Regions from separate parts of the Sideroxydans lithotrophicus ES-1 genome, predicted to be linked through region 2. Evidence: riboswitches for the same ligand, from Rfam matches in the RefSeq annotation. Region 2 holds a riboswitch; each other region holds the start of a gene.
What was found. A riboswitch is a leader RNA that binds a small molecule or an ion and turns the genes downstream of it on or off. The one in region 2 is predicted to bind cyclic di-GMP.
Positions count from the first base shown of each region.

Region 1: linked by a shared signal. The riboswitch ahead of SLIT_RS07830 (bacteriohemerythrin) and the one ahead of SLIT_RS05770 (integration host factor subunit beta) in region 2 are both predicted to bind cyclic di-GMP.
Region 3: linked by a shared signal. The riboswitch ahead of SLIT_RS15320 (adenylate/guanylate cyclase domain-containing protein) and the one ahead of SLIT_RS05770 (integration host factor subunit beta) in region 2 are both predicted to bind cyclic di-GMP.

Region 1 is NC_013959.1:1,573,339-1,577,614, reverse strand. Features, by position in the region: gene SLIT_RS07850 (hypothetical protein) at 1-81, shown strand, start outside; gene SLIT_RS07840 (peroxiredoxin) at 332-880, shown strand; gene SLIT_RS07835 (hypothetical protein) at 1,006-1,557, shown strand; cyclic di-GMP riboswitch class I at 1,751-1,831, shown strand; gene SLIT_RS07830 (bacteriohemerythrin) at 1,962-2,465, shown strand; gene SLIT_RS15200 (hypothetical protein) at 2,678-4,015, shown strand; gene SLIT_RS07820 (sulfite exporter TauE/SafE family protein) at 4,037-4,276, shown strand, end outside.
Region 2 is NC_013959.1:1,134,784-1,139,059, forward strand. Features, by position in the region: gene SLIT_RS05750 (class I SAM-dependent methyltransferase) at 1-199, shown strand, start outside; gene SLIT_RS05755 (hypothetical protein) at 265-642, shown strand; gene SLIT_RS05760 (M90 family metallopeptidase) at 758-1,495, shown strand; gene SLIT_RS05765 (hypothetical protein) at 1,588-2,007, shown strand; cyclic di-GMP riboswitch class I at 2,127-2,229, shown strand; gene SLIT_RS05770 (integration host factor subunit beta) at 2,444-2,740, shown strand; gene SLIT_RS05775 (hypothetical protein) at 2,846-3,172, shown strand; gene SLIT_RS05780 (response regulator) at 3,245-4,276, opposite strand, start outside.
Region 3 is NC_013959.1:2,225,443-2,229,718, forward strand. Features, by position in the region: gene SLIT_RS10970 (PAS domain S-box protein) at 1-233, shown strand, start outside; gene SLIT_RS10975 (putative signal transducing protein) at 396-725, shown strand; gene SLIT_RS10980 (S24 family peptidase) at 754-1,146, opposite strand; cyclic di-GMP riboswitch class I at 1,352-1,441, shown strand; gene SLIT_RS15320 (adenylate/guanylate cyclase domain-containing protein) at 1,545-2,921, shown strand; gene SLIT_RS10990 (RNA methyltransferase) at 3,093-4,276, shown strand, end outside.

The DNA.
Region 1 (4,276 bases), 440 kb from region 2:
AGTTTTCCGAGTCATTTGGATGGTTTCGACGAATTGGTGGAGTCGTTGATGGAACAATCAAGATCTAAACTGCAAACCTAGAGTCATGCAGTTGCATCAAAGCAATAGCTATGGAGGCATCATGTCGATCAGTCCCACTGCATACGTTGCACCTCACATATACCGGCGTGTTGCGGATAACACCCCGCTCAGCAGAGTAAGGTCGGAGGTAAACCAGCCTCCGACATCCCCGAAGATGCACGAAATACGGGAAAAGTATGAGTCGCTGAAAGCGGCAATGAATGGCGCGGATTCTGCCTTACACTACAAGAAGGCATGAAGGAAGTCTGTGATGGGAAGATATTTCGCAGTCGTGGTCCTGGTTTTGGCTGTTTCAATGCCTGCATATCCGGCATTGAATGTCGGTGCAGCTGCGCCCAACTTTGTCACTCAGGCCTCATTGGGCGGCAAAGTATTCACATATTCGCTTGCGGATGAGCTGAAGAAGGGCCCGGTAGTCCTGTATTTTTATCCTGCCGCCTTTACGCCGGGCTGCATCATCGAAGCACACGATTTCGCCGATGCCATAGAACGATACAAGGCCCTGGGCGCGACTGTGATCGGCGTATCTCATGACGATATCGAGAAATTGAACAAATTCTCGGTCAGCGAATGCCGCAGCAAATTCCCGGTAGCTGCAGACGCAGACCAGAGCATCATGAAATCCTACGATGCGATACTTGCCGCAAAGCCTGAATATGCCAACCGGATATCATACGTGATCGCACCGGACAGCAAGATCATCTATACCTATACAGATTTGCAACCGGGCAAGCATGTCGCAAGCACACTTGAAGCCCTGCGCAGATGGAATGCAGGGTACAAACCCGATCGACCATGACATAACCGGATATCACGCATCGTCCGAGGCAAACCCATACCCATTGCTGTAAGATTGCATGCACGAACGGTGCCGATGAACAAGCACGCCACTGCATCCAGTCACAGAATTAAAAGGAGCTTCAAATGGGAGAGGGAGAAGAAGAGGTAAAACGGAAGATCAAGGAGCTGAGCGCGTTGATCGGGGTGCTCGAAAAAAAAGCGAACATCACTGAAGAAGTGAAGCATGCGCGAACAAGTGGTTCGCCGGATAAATTCAGGGATGCCTATTACTCTGTGGACGATCTCGAACTCAGGAAACGACTGATCACCACCACTGGCGAACTGGACCAGCTTTACCTGCAGCAATGCGAACTCGCAGTCGCCTCGGCAACCGAAGAACTAGCCAGGGCAACCGATAAATCAAAACAGCAACCGTGGCCTTTGGCGATCGCGGCCTACGTGGGCCCGATGGTCGTCGGGCAATGGGGATTTGGTCTTTTTGGTGCGGTAGGCGGCGCAGTCGGCGGATATTTCCTGGGTCAGTGGGTCATATCCGCAACCAAAAAAGAGGACGCGCAGGCGGTTGCTCAAGCGCAAAAAATTCTTGCTGCGGCGCAACGACGCAATGAAGCATCCAAGGTAGAACCCTATCTTTTCAGCGCAGCAGAACAAGCTGGCGGCGAGCGGGAGAAGTGATCCAACTTGAAACGGATTGATCCTCTGTACGCCAGCGCACGGATGCAGCGATCGATCCGGGCATGCCAAACACACCCAAGATGCCCGTAATCATTGACTTTGCAGCCTGCACGCATATCCGAATCCCTGCCGATCGATCCAATGCCCTACAGTTCAATTGCAATTGACCCTGTATGGGTATGGCTGTAATATTTCTTCAACTTGGCAAACATGCTGAAAAGTATGGACGCAAAGTCTCCGGCCTAAGGGAAGCTATGGCAGCGGGACTGCGATATCGGATCTCCATCCGGCATCCCTCTCCCTTTGCATATTTCCCTTTCAACCGCTGAAGCATGGATCTCCATGCATGCCGCCAGGATGGCGTATTGCTTGGAAGAATGGATATCAATCAACAAGGGGTGTTTATGTCGAACGAAGAAGTCTTCTTTAAGTGGTCTCCGGAGTACAGCGTCAACATCAAAACCATCGACGATCAACATCTGGAACTGGTCAACATCCTCAACCGGCTGTTCGTCGCCGTATCCAAACGCGAAGGAGAAAAAGCCATCGCCGGCATACTGGACGCGCTGGTCAGCTACACGCAGACACACTTCGCACTGGAAGAGCGCCTGATGCGCCAGGCGAAATACAAAGACCTCGAACCCCACATGGCAGAACACAAAAAGCTGCTGGCCCAGCTCGACGACCTAGCCAGGAAACACATGCTCGAAGACAAACCGATCTATTTCGAGATGCTCAGTTTCCTCAAGACCTGGCTCAAGGAGCATATCCAGGGCGTGGACACAAAATACAGCGCAGCCTTGCAGCAATCCGGTTTCTCTGTCGCCGCATGGGAGCGCGAAGCCACCGCCGAGTTCGCGCTCATGTCGAACTCCAAAAAATGGTGGGAACTATGGAAGACGGCCTGACCTGAACTGAAAGGCTGCACAGTCTTTGCAAACTGCAGGGCGGGGAAGGCGAAAGTCTTCCCCGCTTTCTTTTGATACCAGCTTCTCTCGGCATGTTCTCACCGCGTTCTAGCATCTGGCGGCAAAAATCGAAATCCAAATTGACACCAGAACGTTCGTTCTGTATCTTTGCCGGGATGTAGTTCATACCACTTGATCGAGGGAGATTTCAGATGTCAGAGGTGAAGAAAATTAAATTGACGCCCGATGAGATTCGCACAGCCAGGAACTCGGCGGCGGCAGAAAAGACTCTGAACTTCGCCAACAAATCCATGCTTGCAGCCAATCTGGCAGCGGCAGAAGCCAGACAGATACTGGAAGCCAAACAGCTCATCGCCACCCAAAAGGAAGAATCAGCCAGTCAGGCACGCGCCGCATATGAGGAAGCTGTTGCAAACCAGGCTATAGCCGAACAGGAAATGCGCGCTGCCAAGGATGCTGGCGAACAAGCACGCGCAGATGCTGAAGCAGCCAGGGTCGCCAAGATCCTCGCAGCACAGGAAGCTGCCGCTGCCAAAGAGTTGGCAAAGGAACAGGCAAGACAGCGTGCACAGGAAGCGGCTGCAGCCAAAATCGCCCAAGCAGAAGCCAAGAAAAAAGCCGCAGAAGAAGCGGCCGCCTTGAAACAAGCTGCAGCCGAAGCAAAGAAAAGAGCTGCCGAAGAAGCTGCCGCCCTGAAGAAAGCCGAAGCAGAAGCCAAAAAACTTGCCGCACAGCAGGCAGCAGCGGCCAAAAAGGCTGCGGCTGAAGCCAGGAAGCAGGCAGCCGCAGAAGCTGCCGCGTTGAAAAAGGCACAAGCAAAAGCCAAGAAGGCAGAGGCCGAAGCGCGCAAACTCGTTGCGCAACAAGCTGCGGCAGCAAAAAAAGCAGAAGCCGAAGCAAAGAAAACAGCAGCAGCGGAAGCTGCCGCCACAAAGAAAGCTGAAGCCGAAGCCAGGAAACTGGCCGCGCAGCAGGCAGCCGCAGAAGCCGCGGCGTTTAAAAAAGCAGAGGCAGAGGCCAGGAAGGCAGAGGCCGAAGCTCGCAAACTGGCTGCGCAACAGGCTGCCGCTGCGAAAAAGGCCGAAGCGGAGGCTATGAAGCAAGCAGCCCAGGAAGCGGCAGCACTCAAGAAAGCCGAAGCCGAAACGCGCAAGCTCGCCGCGCAGCAGGCAGCTGCCGAGAAAAAAGCTGAAGCGGAAGCCAGGAAACAGGCCGCGCTGGAGGCAGCACTGATCAAGAAGGCAGAAGCCGAAGCCAAAAGGATCGCCGCACAAGAGGCTGCAGTCGCAAGAAAACTGGCCGCGGAACAAGCCAGGCTAGCCGCACAGGAACTGGCCGCCGCGAAGAAAGCAGAAACCGAAGCACGCAAGTCAGCTGCTGCCGAGGCAAAACGCATCAAGCAGGAAGAAGCCGCAGCACGCAAGGCCGCGGCTGCGCTGAAAAAAGCCGAGGCAGAAGCCAGAAAAGCCGCGCTCGCTCCCCCCGAGCCGGTCTGGCCTTTCCCGGACGAGGAAGTCAGCCCGGCTTAAAGCACAGCGGCAACTGGTGCCATGACCATGCTGGATATCGCGATACTATGTCTGTTTGCGTATAGCGCCGGCATGGTCGATGCAGTCGTCGGCGGTGGCGGCCTCATCCAGATTCCGGCGCTGATCAATGCCTTTCCCAACTCGCCGCCTGCAACCATATTCGGCACCAACAAGCTCGCCTCGATCTGCGGCACCAGTGTCGCCGCGCGTTCTTATTTCGGGCAGATGACCGTCCCCTGGCGCCTGGTGCTGCCTGCCGCC
Region 2 (4,276 bases):
TGAGACCTTCTTCGATACGCCTGTCCATTTTGAAAACTTTGAACAGTTCGAAGAGCAGATATTGAAGGTGACCCACACACAGCACCGATTGGCACCGGAGCTCTACCAACAGGTAAGGCAGAAATTCATGCATCACATGAAAACTGATGGAGCGAGCTTCAGGACACCGATACGGGTAGACTTGTTGCGCAAGGTCTGAAGCGCAAGAAGCAGGCAATCAGGTACATTCCGGCATATCGTATACGACTGCAACGAGGATCGGGCATGCAAAATACCATTGAGATATCGGGCAAGAAAGTGCTGGTGGAATGGAGTGCGGCTGCGGATAAGCAGATGCGATCGCTTGCCGAACCGTTGTGTGTCGAGATGGAGCTTTACTTCAGTTGCCTGATCAGAAAAGCAGTTCGTTTCGGCGGAAACGCGCATTCGGGAAACTTTACTTTGGCAGCCCCGAAATTGTCAATCGGGTTTCGACCGGTGATGACAAAGATCTGCCGCGTCAGCGATGTCGAAGGAGCTCCGCCACTGGAAGATTTTCCTATCGTCAGGCCGGAGGCCTTCGTGCCGAAACGGCTCGCCATCGACTACCGCAGCGGGAAATCGCTGGGCGAGTTCTTCCTGGACAAATCCACGGTGGCATGATGCATGGCCGGTCACCTGGCACGGAAGCGGACAAGAGCAAGTTGTTCATGAAATTCCAATAACTCCAGACATCTTCCAATTGAAATCATTAGGCAACACCTTGCGGCGCTGGAACATGCGTCGAATTCTGCGGCGGAATCCGATCCCTCAGCATATCTGGCACAGTGTTACCCGCCATGCTGTAGTGTTGCACGAGCTGGATGCAGTGCAAATGGCACACCTGCGCGAACTGGCGACATGGTTCTTGCATAGCAAACAGATCAATGGGGTGCAAGGCCTGGATGTGACATTGCCCATGCGTGTAACTGTGGCTGCCCAGGCCTGCCTGCTGATCCTGAATCTGGATGTCGATCATTTCGACAATTGGGTTGAGGTCATTCTTTATCCCGGTGCGTTCCGGGTTCATCATGAACAGGTGGATGCCGTGGGCGTGGTGCATAGCGAAGCAAGCGTGTTGTCCGGCGAATCATGGTTGCGCGGACCGGTGATCCTGTCCTGGGACGACGTGGAGCGGGATACCCATGATTGCCAGACGGGGCGGAATGTCGTGCTGCATGAGTTCGCGCATAAGCTGGATGGCCTCAATGGAGCTGTGAATGGCATGCCACCATTGCGTAGCGGCATGAGCAGGAAAAGATGGGCCGAGGACCTGGGGGCAGCTTATGCAGTCCTTTGCCGGCAAGTGGCGGCAGGCGATCCTGCCTGCATCGACCCTTATGCTGCCACCAGCCCGGCTGAATTCTTTGCGGTTGTGAGCGAATATTTCTTTGCGGCACCGGCCATTCTGAAAAAATGCTATCCGGATGTCCACAGACAACTGGAGCTGCTTTATCATCAGCCGGTGTCGCGTTGAGCCATCGGCAGTTCAGCGGGAGAGCGATATGCACGAGCGCTATCCTGTTCGGATGCCTGATGCGGAATTGAACTACTGAAAGAGAGAGTCACATGAGATTTTTGCCCGGATCCCCAGCACAGATAGCCGGCTATCTGTCGCTGCTGAGCGCATCGCTGGTTGTTGCCATTTGGCTCATTCTTCTGTTTGCGGCCATACCGTCAAATCTGACTGTCGCAGAAGCAGTCATCGACCAGCTCCATTTTGTTTTCTCGGCAGAAAACCAGGCGCGGTTGAATTTCATCTGGCTTGCCATCCTGCCATTGTTATCTATCCTGATCGGCAGTGCATATTTGCTGAAACTGGCGCGTTCAAAGGCGATTGCAGTCTTCCTGTTTGCGGCGACCTTGTCGATTGGATTGATTGTGCTCGCTTTCAATCCATTCAGTCTGGCGATCATTTTTCTGCTGCCGGCATTCTGGGGGTGGAAATGCATCGAAGCATTTCAGGACCAGCCACGGACAGGCAGCTGAATATGGCCTGAAAGCCACACTCGCAAGATATTGACATTATTGGCGGATCGAATGGCGGGTTTGACAGTTCCCGCCCGATAACCATAGAATCCAGGCGCAATCGTTGATTTACACATCAACGCCTGCAAGGGCAAACCCGTCGAAAGGCGGGGACGCAAAGTTTCCGGGCTAAAGGACATGTTCCTATTCGACATCAGGTCGAGTGCCAGCGGGGCTGCCAGGTAATCTGATCCATTTCTCTTTATCGATCGGCATTCTGCTTGCGCGGATTCTTTGCGTATAACCTGAGGAGTTTTATTAACGAGGTTTATATGGCAGTGGATACCCGGAAATTTTCTTGCAGACAACAAGATTCGTCGATTGATTATCGCAGCTGTCGATCTGGAAAACTGCATCACAGTGGCATAGGGAATATATCGGTCGAGGCATTTCCATCATGACGCGATCAGAACTGATACAACAGCTTGCTTCCCGTCATCCCGAGCTCACCTCAAACGACATCGAGATGAGTGTCCGCCTCATCCTGGATAAGATATCCAGCGTTCTGGAAAACAAGGCAAGAGTCGAAATACGCGGATTCGGAACCTTTGCGACCCTGCATCGTCCGCCGCGCAATGGACATAATCCCAAAACAGGCAAGGTGGTCAAGGTGCCTGCCAAATATGTGCCGCATTTCAGGGCGGGCAAGGAATTGCGTGTACGAGTCAATCACGGTAACTCCAGCATCCGTTAGGTATCGCTTATGGGCATAACGGTAGCACCAATGAATTACACATCAGTGAAGTCAGGTCCGCCCGACATGCATCAGATGCTTTCGAGGCTGGCATAATTCATCATCATGGGACGCCGCAATCACTACCACGTATATGTGATCGAGCTGTCGAAGGACGTTCTTTACGAGGGCAAGTTCAAAAGATGCAATCCCGGTTACATCATGGGCAAGCCTTGTGTCTACGTCGGCATGACAGGACTGGACCCCGATGTGCGTTTCGACAAACATAAGGCAGGCATCCAAGCCAATCGCTATGCCAGGGAGTTCGGGCTGCGCCTGTTGCCAGACCTTTATGAAGCCTATAACCCGATGTCCTATGATGAAGCGTGCAACAAGGAGGTCGAACTGGGGATCGATTTGCGCTCCGCAGGTTTTGGAGTTTGGCAGGGATGAACCGCAGCCGCGGGACTTTCCACCCGATATTTCTGCTGTGCGGAAATTCCAGATGCGACTATAGGGCGGAACTCAACTTGTGCGAGCCTCGATAGCCAGGTCTATGGAGGCAATCAGATTCCTGATCTGCTGGTTGGCCTGAGCCAGCAAAGATTCAATATCGCCGAGTGATCCATTCTTGATGTTGTTTTCCAATAGTTCAGCCTGCTGTTGCAGTGATTCTGCGCCAAGAGTGCCGGCTATTCCCTTGAGAGTGTGTGCCAGTCTTTCAGCAGTTTTAGCATCGCCAGCCGCCAGTGCTGCCCGGATCTGGTCGGCAGTACTCAGTTGATTGACTCTGAACTTGTCGAGCAATGAATAATACAGGGCAACGTTTCCTCCTATGCGACGTACGCTAGTAGCCACTTTGACACCAGGCAAATCAGGTAAGGCTTCTGGCGCAGAAATTGCGGCTACGGGTGGAGGTTGGACAGTTTCAGCTTTCCGGGCAGGGCGCAGCCATTTGGCAAGCGTGGCCACCAGCCGGTCCGGATCGAGAGGCTTGCCGATATGGTCGTTCATTCCTGCTGCCAGAAAAGCATTTTGCTCGCTGACATATACGTTGGCGGTCAGGGCGATGATCGGCAGAGTGGCAAACTTCGGGTTCTTGCGGATTTCGCGGGTGGCGGATATCCCATCCATCACCGGCATCTGCATGTCCATCAACACTCCGTCGAACTGTTCTTCGTTCAGGCGTGCAATCGCTTCCTCCCCATTCTCGGCAACCGCAACCTTGATTCCGAATCCCTCAAGCAATTCCTGCGCGACTTGCTGGTTGATTTCGTTGTCCTCCACAAGCAGTAAATGTGCTCCGCGAACCTGGGAAACGAGTAGCGGATTGAATTGCGCGCCGGTAATCCTGAACTTTCCGGTCGCCGATTGATCCGGGCCGGAAATCCTGGAGATCGCATCGAACAATTTATTCTGATTGAATGGCTTTTCCAGCACGCCATCCACCACTTTGTTATTCCTGAGCGCCGGGGTGCCATTCTGACCATAGCCGGCAATCAGCAATATTTTCGGCTTGTTCTCCGCTTCGGTCATCGCGTGCAATTCCCTGGCTAA
Region 3 (4,276 bases), 1.1 Mb from region 2:
TCGAACAGTTGCGCCGCGGCGAGCAGGAGTCGATCACTTACCAGACCATCCAGGTGCGCGCGGATGGCAGCAACTATCCGGTGGAGGTGAACCTGCAACTGATCAAGTCGGAGGGTGATGGCGAGAGATTCCTGGCCATCGTGCATGACATCTCCGCAATCAAACTGGCCGAGGACAATATTGCAAAGTTCAATGCGCCCGTCGAACGGCGTGCTGGCAGGAATAATCAATGAAGCACCGAATAAGTCGTCACACCGGCGAAGGCCGGTGTCCAGTTGATTGTATACACTGGATTTCGGCCTTCGCCGGAATGACGGCTACTGCAGTCTAGTCGAGTAGAGTGTGCAGGCGCGCCCTGCAACTGCCGAGAAACTTGGATCTTTTAAGGTGCCCATATGCAAAGCGTATTTGAAGCTTCCTCCGGGCTGGATGCCCACATGGTCCTGAACCTGCTCGAACAGCACGGCATCTCGGGACGTATCGAAGGGGAGTATCTGCAGGGCGGCATCGGCGAGCTTGCGGCGATGGGCTTTGTGCGCGTGCTGGTCGCAGAGGCTGATCGCGCCGAGGCGATGCGGATAATCCGCGAGTGGGAAGCGATACAACCAGCGGAGGAAACGGCCAAACCGGAAACGAGCGCCTCTATCTCACTGCGCATCTTCGTTGCCGGGGTATTTGTGGGGGCGGCGCTGATGTATTGGTTGCTGAAGGTGTTCGCCGCCTGAGGGTGCCGCATGGCGAACGGATGCCGGGTCAGTGGGCCGTTTGCGTGTCGTAGTATTTGACCGACTTGCGCGAGCCGGGCTTCTTCTTGTGGGTGACCACGCCCTTGATCGTATCCAGTCCGGCGATGGCGATATCGGGATAAGCCGGGTTGAGCGCATGCAGCTGCCAGCCGCCATGGTCGCCGCGCCTGAGCTGGCGGAAGATGAATTCCTCGTTTGCCTCGCCGACCACGAACGAGCCATCCGATACCGGCGCGCCCATCTCGATGACCAGTATCTCTCCCTCGGTGAACTCCGGCGCCATGCTGTCGCCCAGCACCATCAGTGCGACGATCTCCTTGCCGGAACAGGCGCTGTCGTTCATGGCGTCTTCCTGCGAGGCGGCAACGACGGGGATGTTGATTGGCTTGCGCGTATGCATGAGCAGAGCTCCCGAATTCAAGGGTCGGATGATAGCGCCAAACCTGTAGCGGATGAACACACTCACAGCAGGGGCTAGTCATGCGTTGCCCGGGCGGCTGCACTGCTGTCTTTGCGGTAGCCGGCGGGCAATTATTGCAGAACTGTAATATCCCTTTAACTTGCTTGCCTTTTCGGAAGAAACCGGATGATAATGACCTCCAGCAGTAAACTAATAGCAAACCTATTGAAAGGTAGGGACGCAAAGTTTCCGGTCTAAGGGGTCTGCAAAGCCCTATGACAGCGGGATTGCCGGTAGCCACCGCCCTTGGAGTGGTTCCCGTTAGTACCTTAGCTCAGTCCAGCCGAAAACCTTGTGTCTCTCCTGTCCGATAGAGCGAGCGGATACAGGAGGGTTTCATGCAAGCAAATTTCAAGAGTCGCGACGTCTGGCTTCTGGTCATCGTTTCGCTGATGGCGTTCGGCGCCAACCTTCCCGAAAGCGTGTTTGGGAACGTGATCGATCGCAACCTGTTGCTGGCCGCACTGGCGGTGACGATCTTCATTGCCCTGTTCCGCTACCTCAGGCTGATGCTGTTCCTCACGGTCTCGGTATTGGCCATCGGCGCGAACCTGCCCGACCAGCTGGCTACCCAGTTCGGCATCAGCCGTACCGCGTTCATCATAGCCTCGGGTGTGCTGGTGGTGATTGCCTTGCTGTACAAGCTGTATGACCGGCAGAAGGCACTACGCAAGGCGGTTGCCGAACAAAGCTACGCTGGATTGCCGGGAGCCGAAGCAACGGGAGTGCAAATGGCGGTCAGCCACCTGCGCGATACCCTCGAATCCCGGGCGTCGGTCCTCGCCGCCATCTCGAACGGCGATTTTGCCGCTTTGCATCAATTGCTGATCTCCGATGTGGAGGTCAATTTCAGCCAGGACGGGCAGATCCCGATCTTCCTTGCCATCGAGAAAGGCAATGTGGATGTCGTGCTGCTGTTGCTGATCCACGGTGCAAAACTCAGGATCAAGAACCACCTCGGTCTGTCGCCCATCGACGTGGCCTTGAAACTCAGGTTCGCGCGCATCGCCAAGATCCTGCATTACGCCGATACCCAGAACATGGCCATCCAGAATCGCGCTGTCTATTCGGCCCAGCAGACAAGGAAGATGGCGGTCCTGTTCGCCGACATCTGCGGCAGCACTGCCTTGTATGACCAGATGGGGAACGAAGCGGCGCTGAACATGATCACGAGCACGCTGAACCTGCTGAAACAGGAGGTCGCCAAGCACAAGGGCACCCTGATCAAGACGATCGGCGACGAGATCATGTGCACATTCCCGAATGTCATGCTGGCGGCCAAGGCTGCCCGCGCCATGCATCTTGCGATCGACACGGAAAAGCCCGGCGGCGAGCTTCCCATCGCGGTCCGCATCGGTCTGCATTTCGGCGATGTCATCCTCAAGGCCAACGACGTGTTCGGCGACACCGTGAACGTCGCTGCACGCGTCGCATCGATCACCAGGGCACAACAGACCTTGACCACGCAGGATGTCATCGATGTCCTGCCTGAAGAATTCGATGGCAAGGTGATTCCCATCACCCGCGCATCATTCCGCGGCAAGCAGGATGCGCTGGCGGTGTTCCAGTTGCTCTGGGAACCGGAAGGTTCGCTGTCGAACCGGATAGGCGATGAGACATTGCGCAAACTGAAAGCGAGCACCGAGGAAACTTCCACCATGGAGCAAAGCATCCAGTTCTCACGCAGGATAGACCTTGCAGGAACAGTCAGCTAAGCGAATCACGTGCCCTGCCCGGATAGCCCTGACGAGAAAGCCCGGCATTGCCGGGTTTTTTCTTTGCCATAGCTGCACCATGTAGGGCAGTTCCATTACCTGGGTTAAAATGTTCACGGATCCCCGGTCGTTATTTGCATACCATCTTTGATACACGCTTTTCGCTCTCCCATGCGCATCTCCCATCTCCGCCAACGCCTGTACGATCTCGGTGCCAAGCCGTGCCACGAAGACCGTCTGCTGCGCGGCTGGAGCCAGGTGTGCTCGTACGACAGGAAGGGCAGCCCGGCCGAGACGTTCTTTCCGCTCGCATTGCGCAATGAGTTGCCGGGCATCGAAGCGGAACTGGATGGGCTGGCCCGGCTGAAGAGCGAACACCCGGACACCCTCACCCTACCCCTCTCCCAGGGGGAGAGGGAACTGAATCGGCATTCTGATAATGAGAAAGTAGCGCGCTTGCTGATCGAGCTGCACGACGGCCAAATGGTGGAAAGCGTGCTGCTGCCGCGCGGCGGGCTGTGCGTTTCGACGCAGGTGGGATGTGCCGTGGGCTGTGTGTTCTGCATGAGCGGCCGCGACGGTTTGCTGCGCCAGCTCGGCAGCGCCGAGATCGTCGCGCAAGTGGTGCTGGCACGCAAACGCCGCGCGGTGAGCAAGGTGGTGTTCATGGGCATGGGCGAGCCTGCACACAATCTCGACAACGTGCTGGAGGCGATCGAGCTGCTGGGCACGCAAGGGAACATCGGGCACAAGAACCTGGTGCTTTCGACGGTGGGCGATCTGCGCGTGTTCGAGCGTCTGATGGAAGGACTGACTCACAAGCCCTCACCCCAACCCTCTGGTGGAACTACTGACCATTCGACTAGGCCATCAGAAAACAATGGCCAAGTCGCTGGTCATCCCGCTTGCGGGAGAGGGGGCAACCGTGAAAGGCAATCTTCAATTGCTGCGGTGAAACCGGCACTCGCGCTTTCGCTGCACACCACCGATGAGGTGCTACGAACCAGGCTGCTGCCGCAGGCACCGCGCATTCCCGTGGAAGAGCTGGTGGAACGTGCCGAGATATATGCGCGTGCCACCGGTTATCCGGTGCAATACCAGTGGACGCTGATCGAGGGCGTGAACGACAGCGACGCCGAGCTTGCGCGCATAGTCCAGCTGCTCAAGGGCAAGTACGCGATCATGAATTTCATCCCCTTCAATGAAGTCGACGGCCTCACCTATCGCCGCCCCTCGGGCGAACGCATCGCGGCCATGGCTTATGCATTGAACGGGCAAGGCATCTACTCCAGGGTGCGCGATTCGGCAGGACAGGAGATCGAAGGGGCGTGCGGACAGTTGCGCGCGCGGGCCGC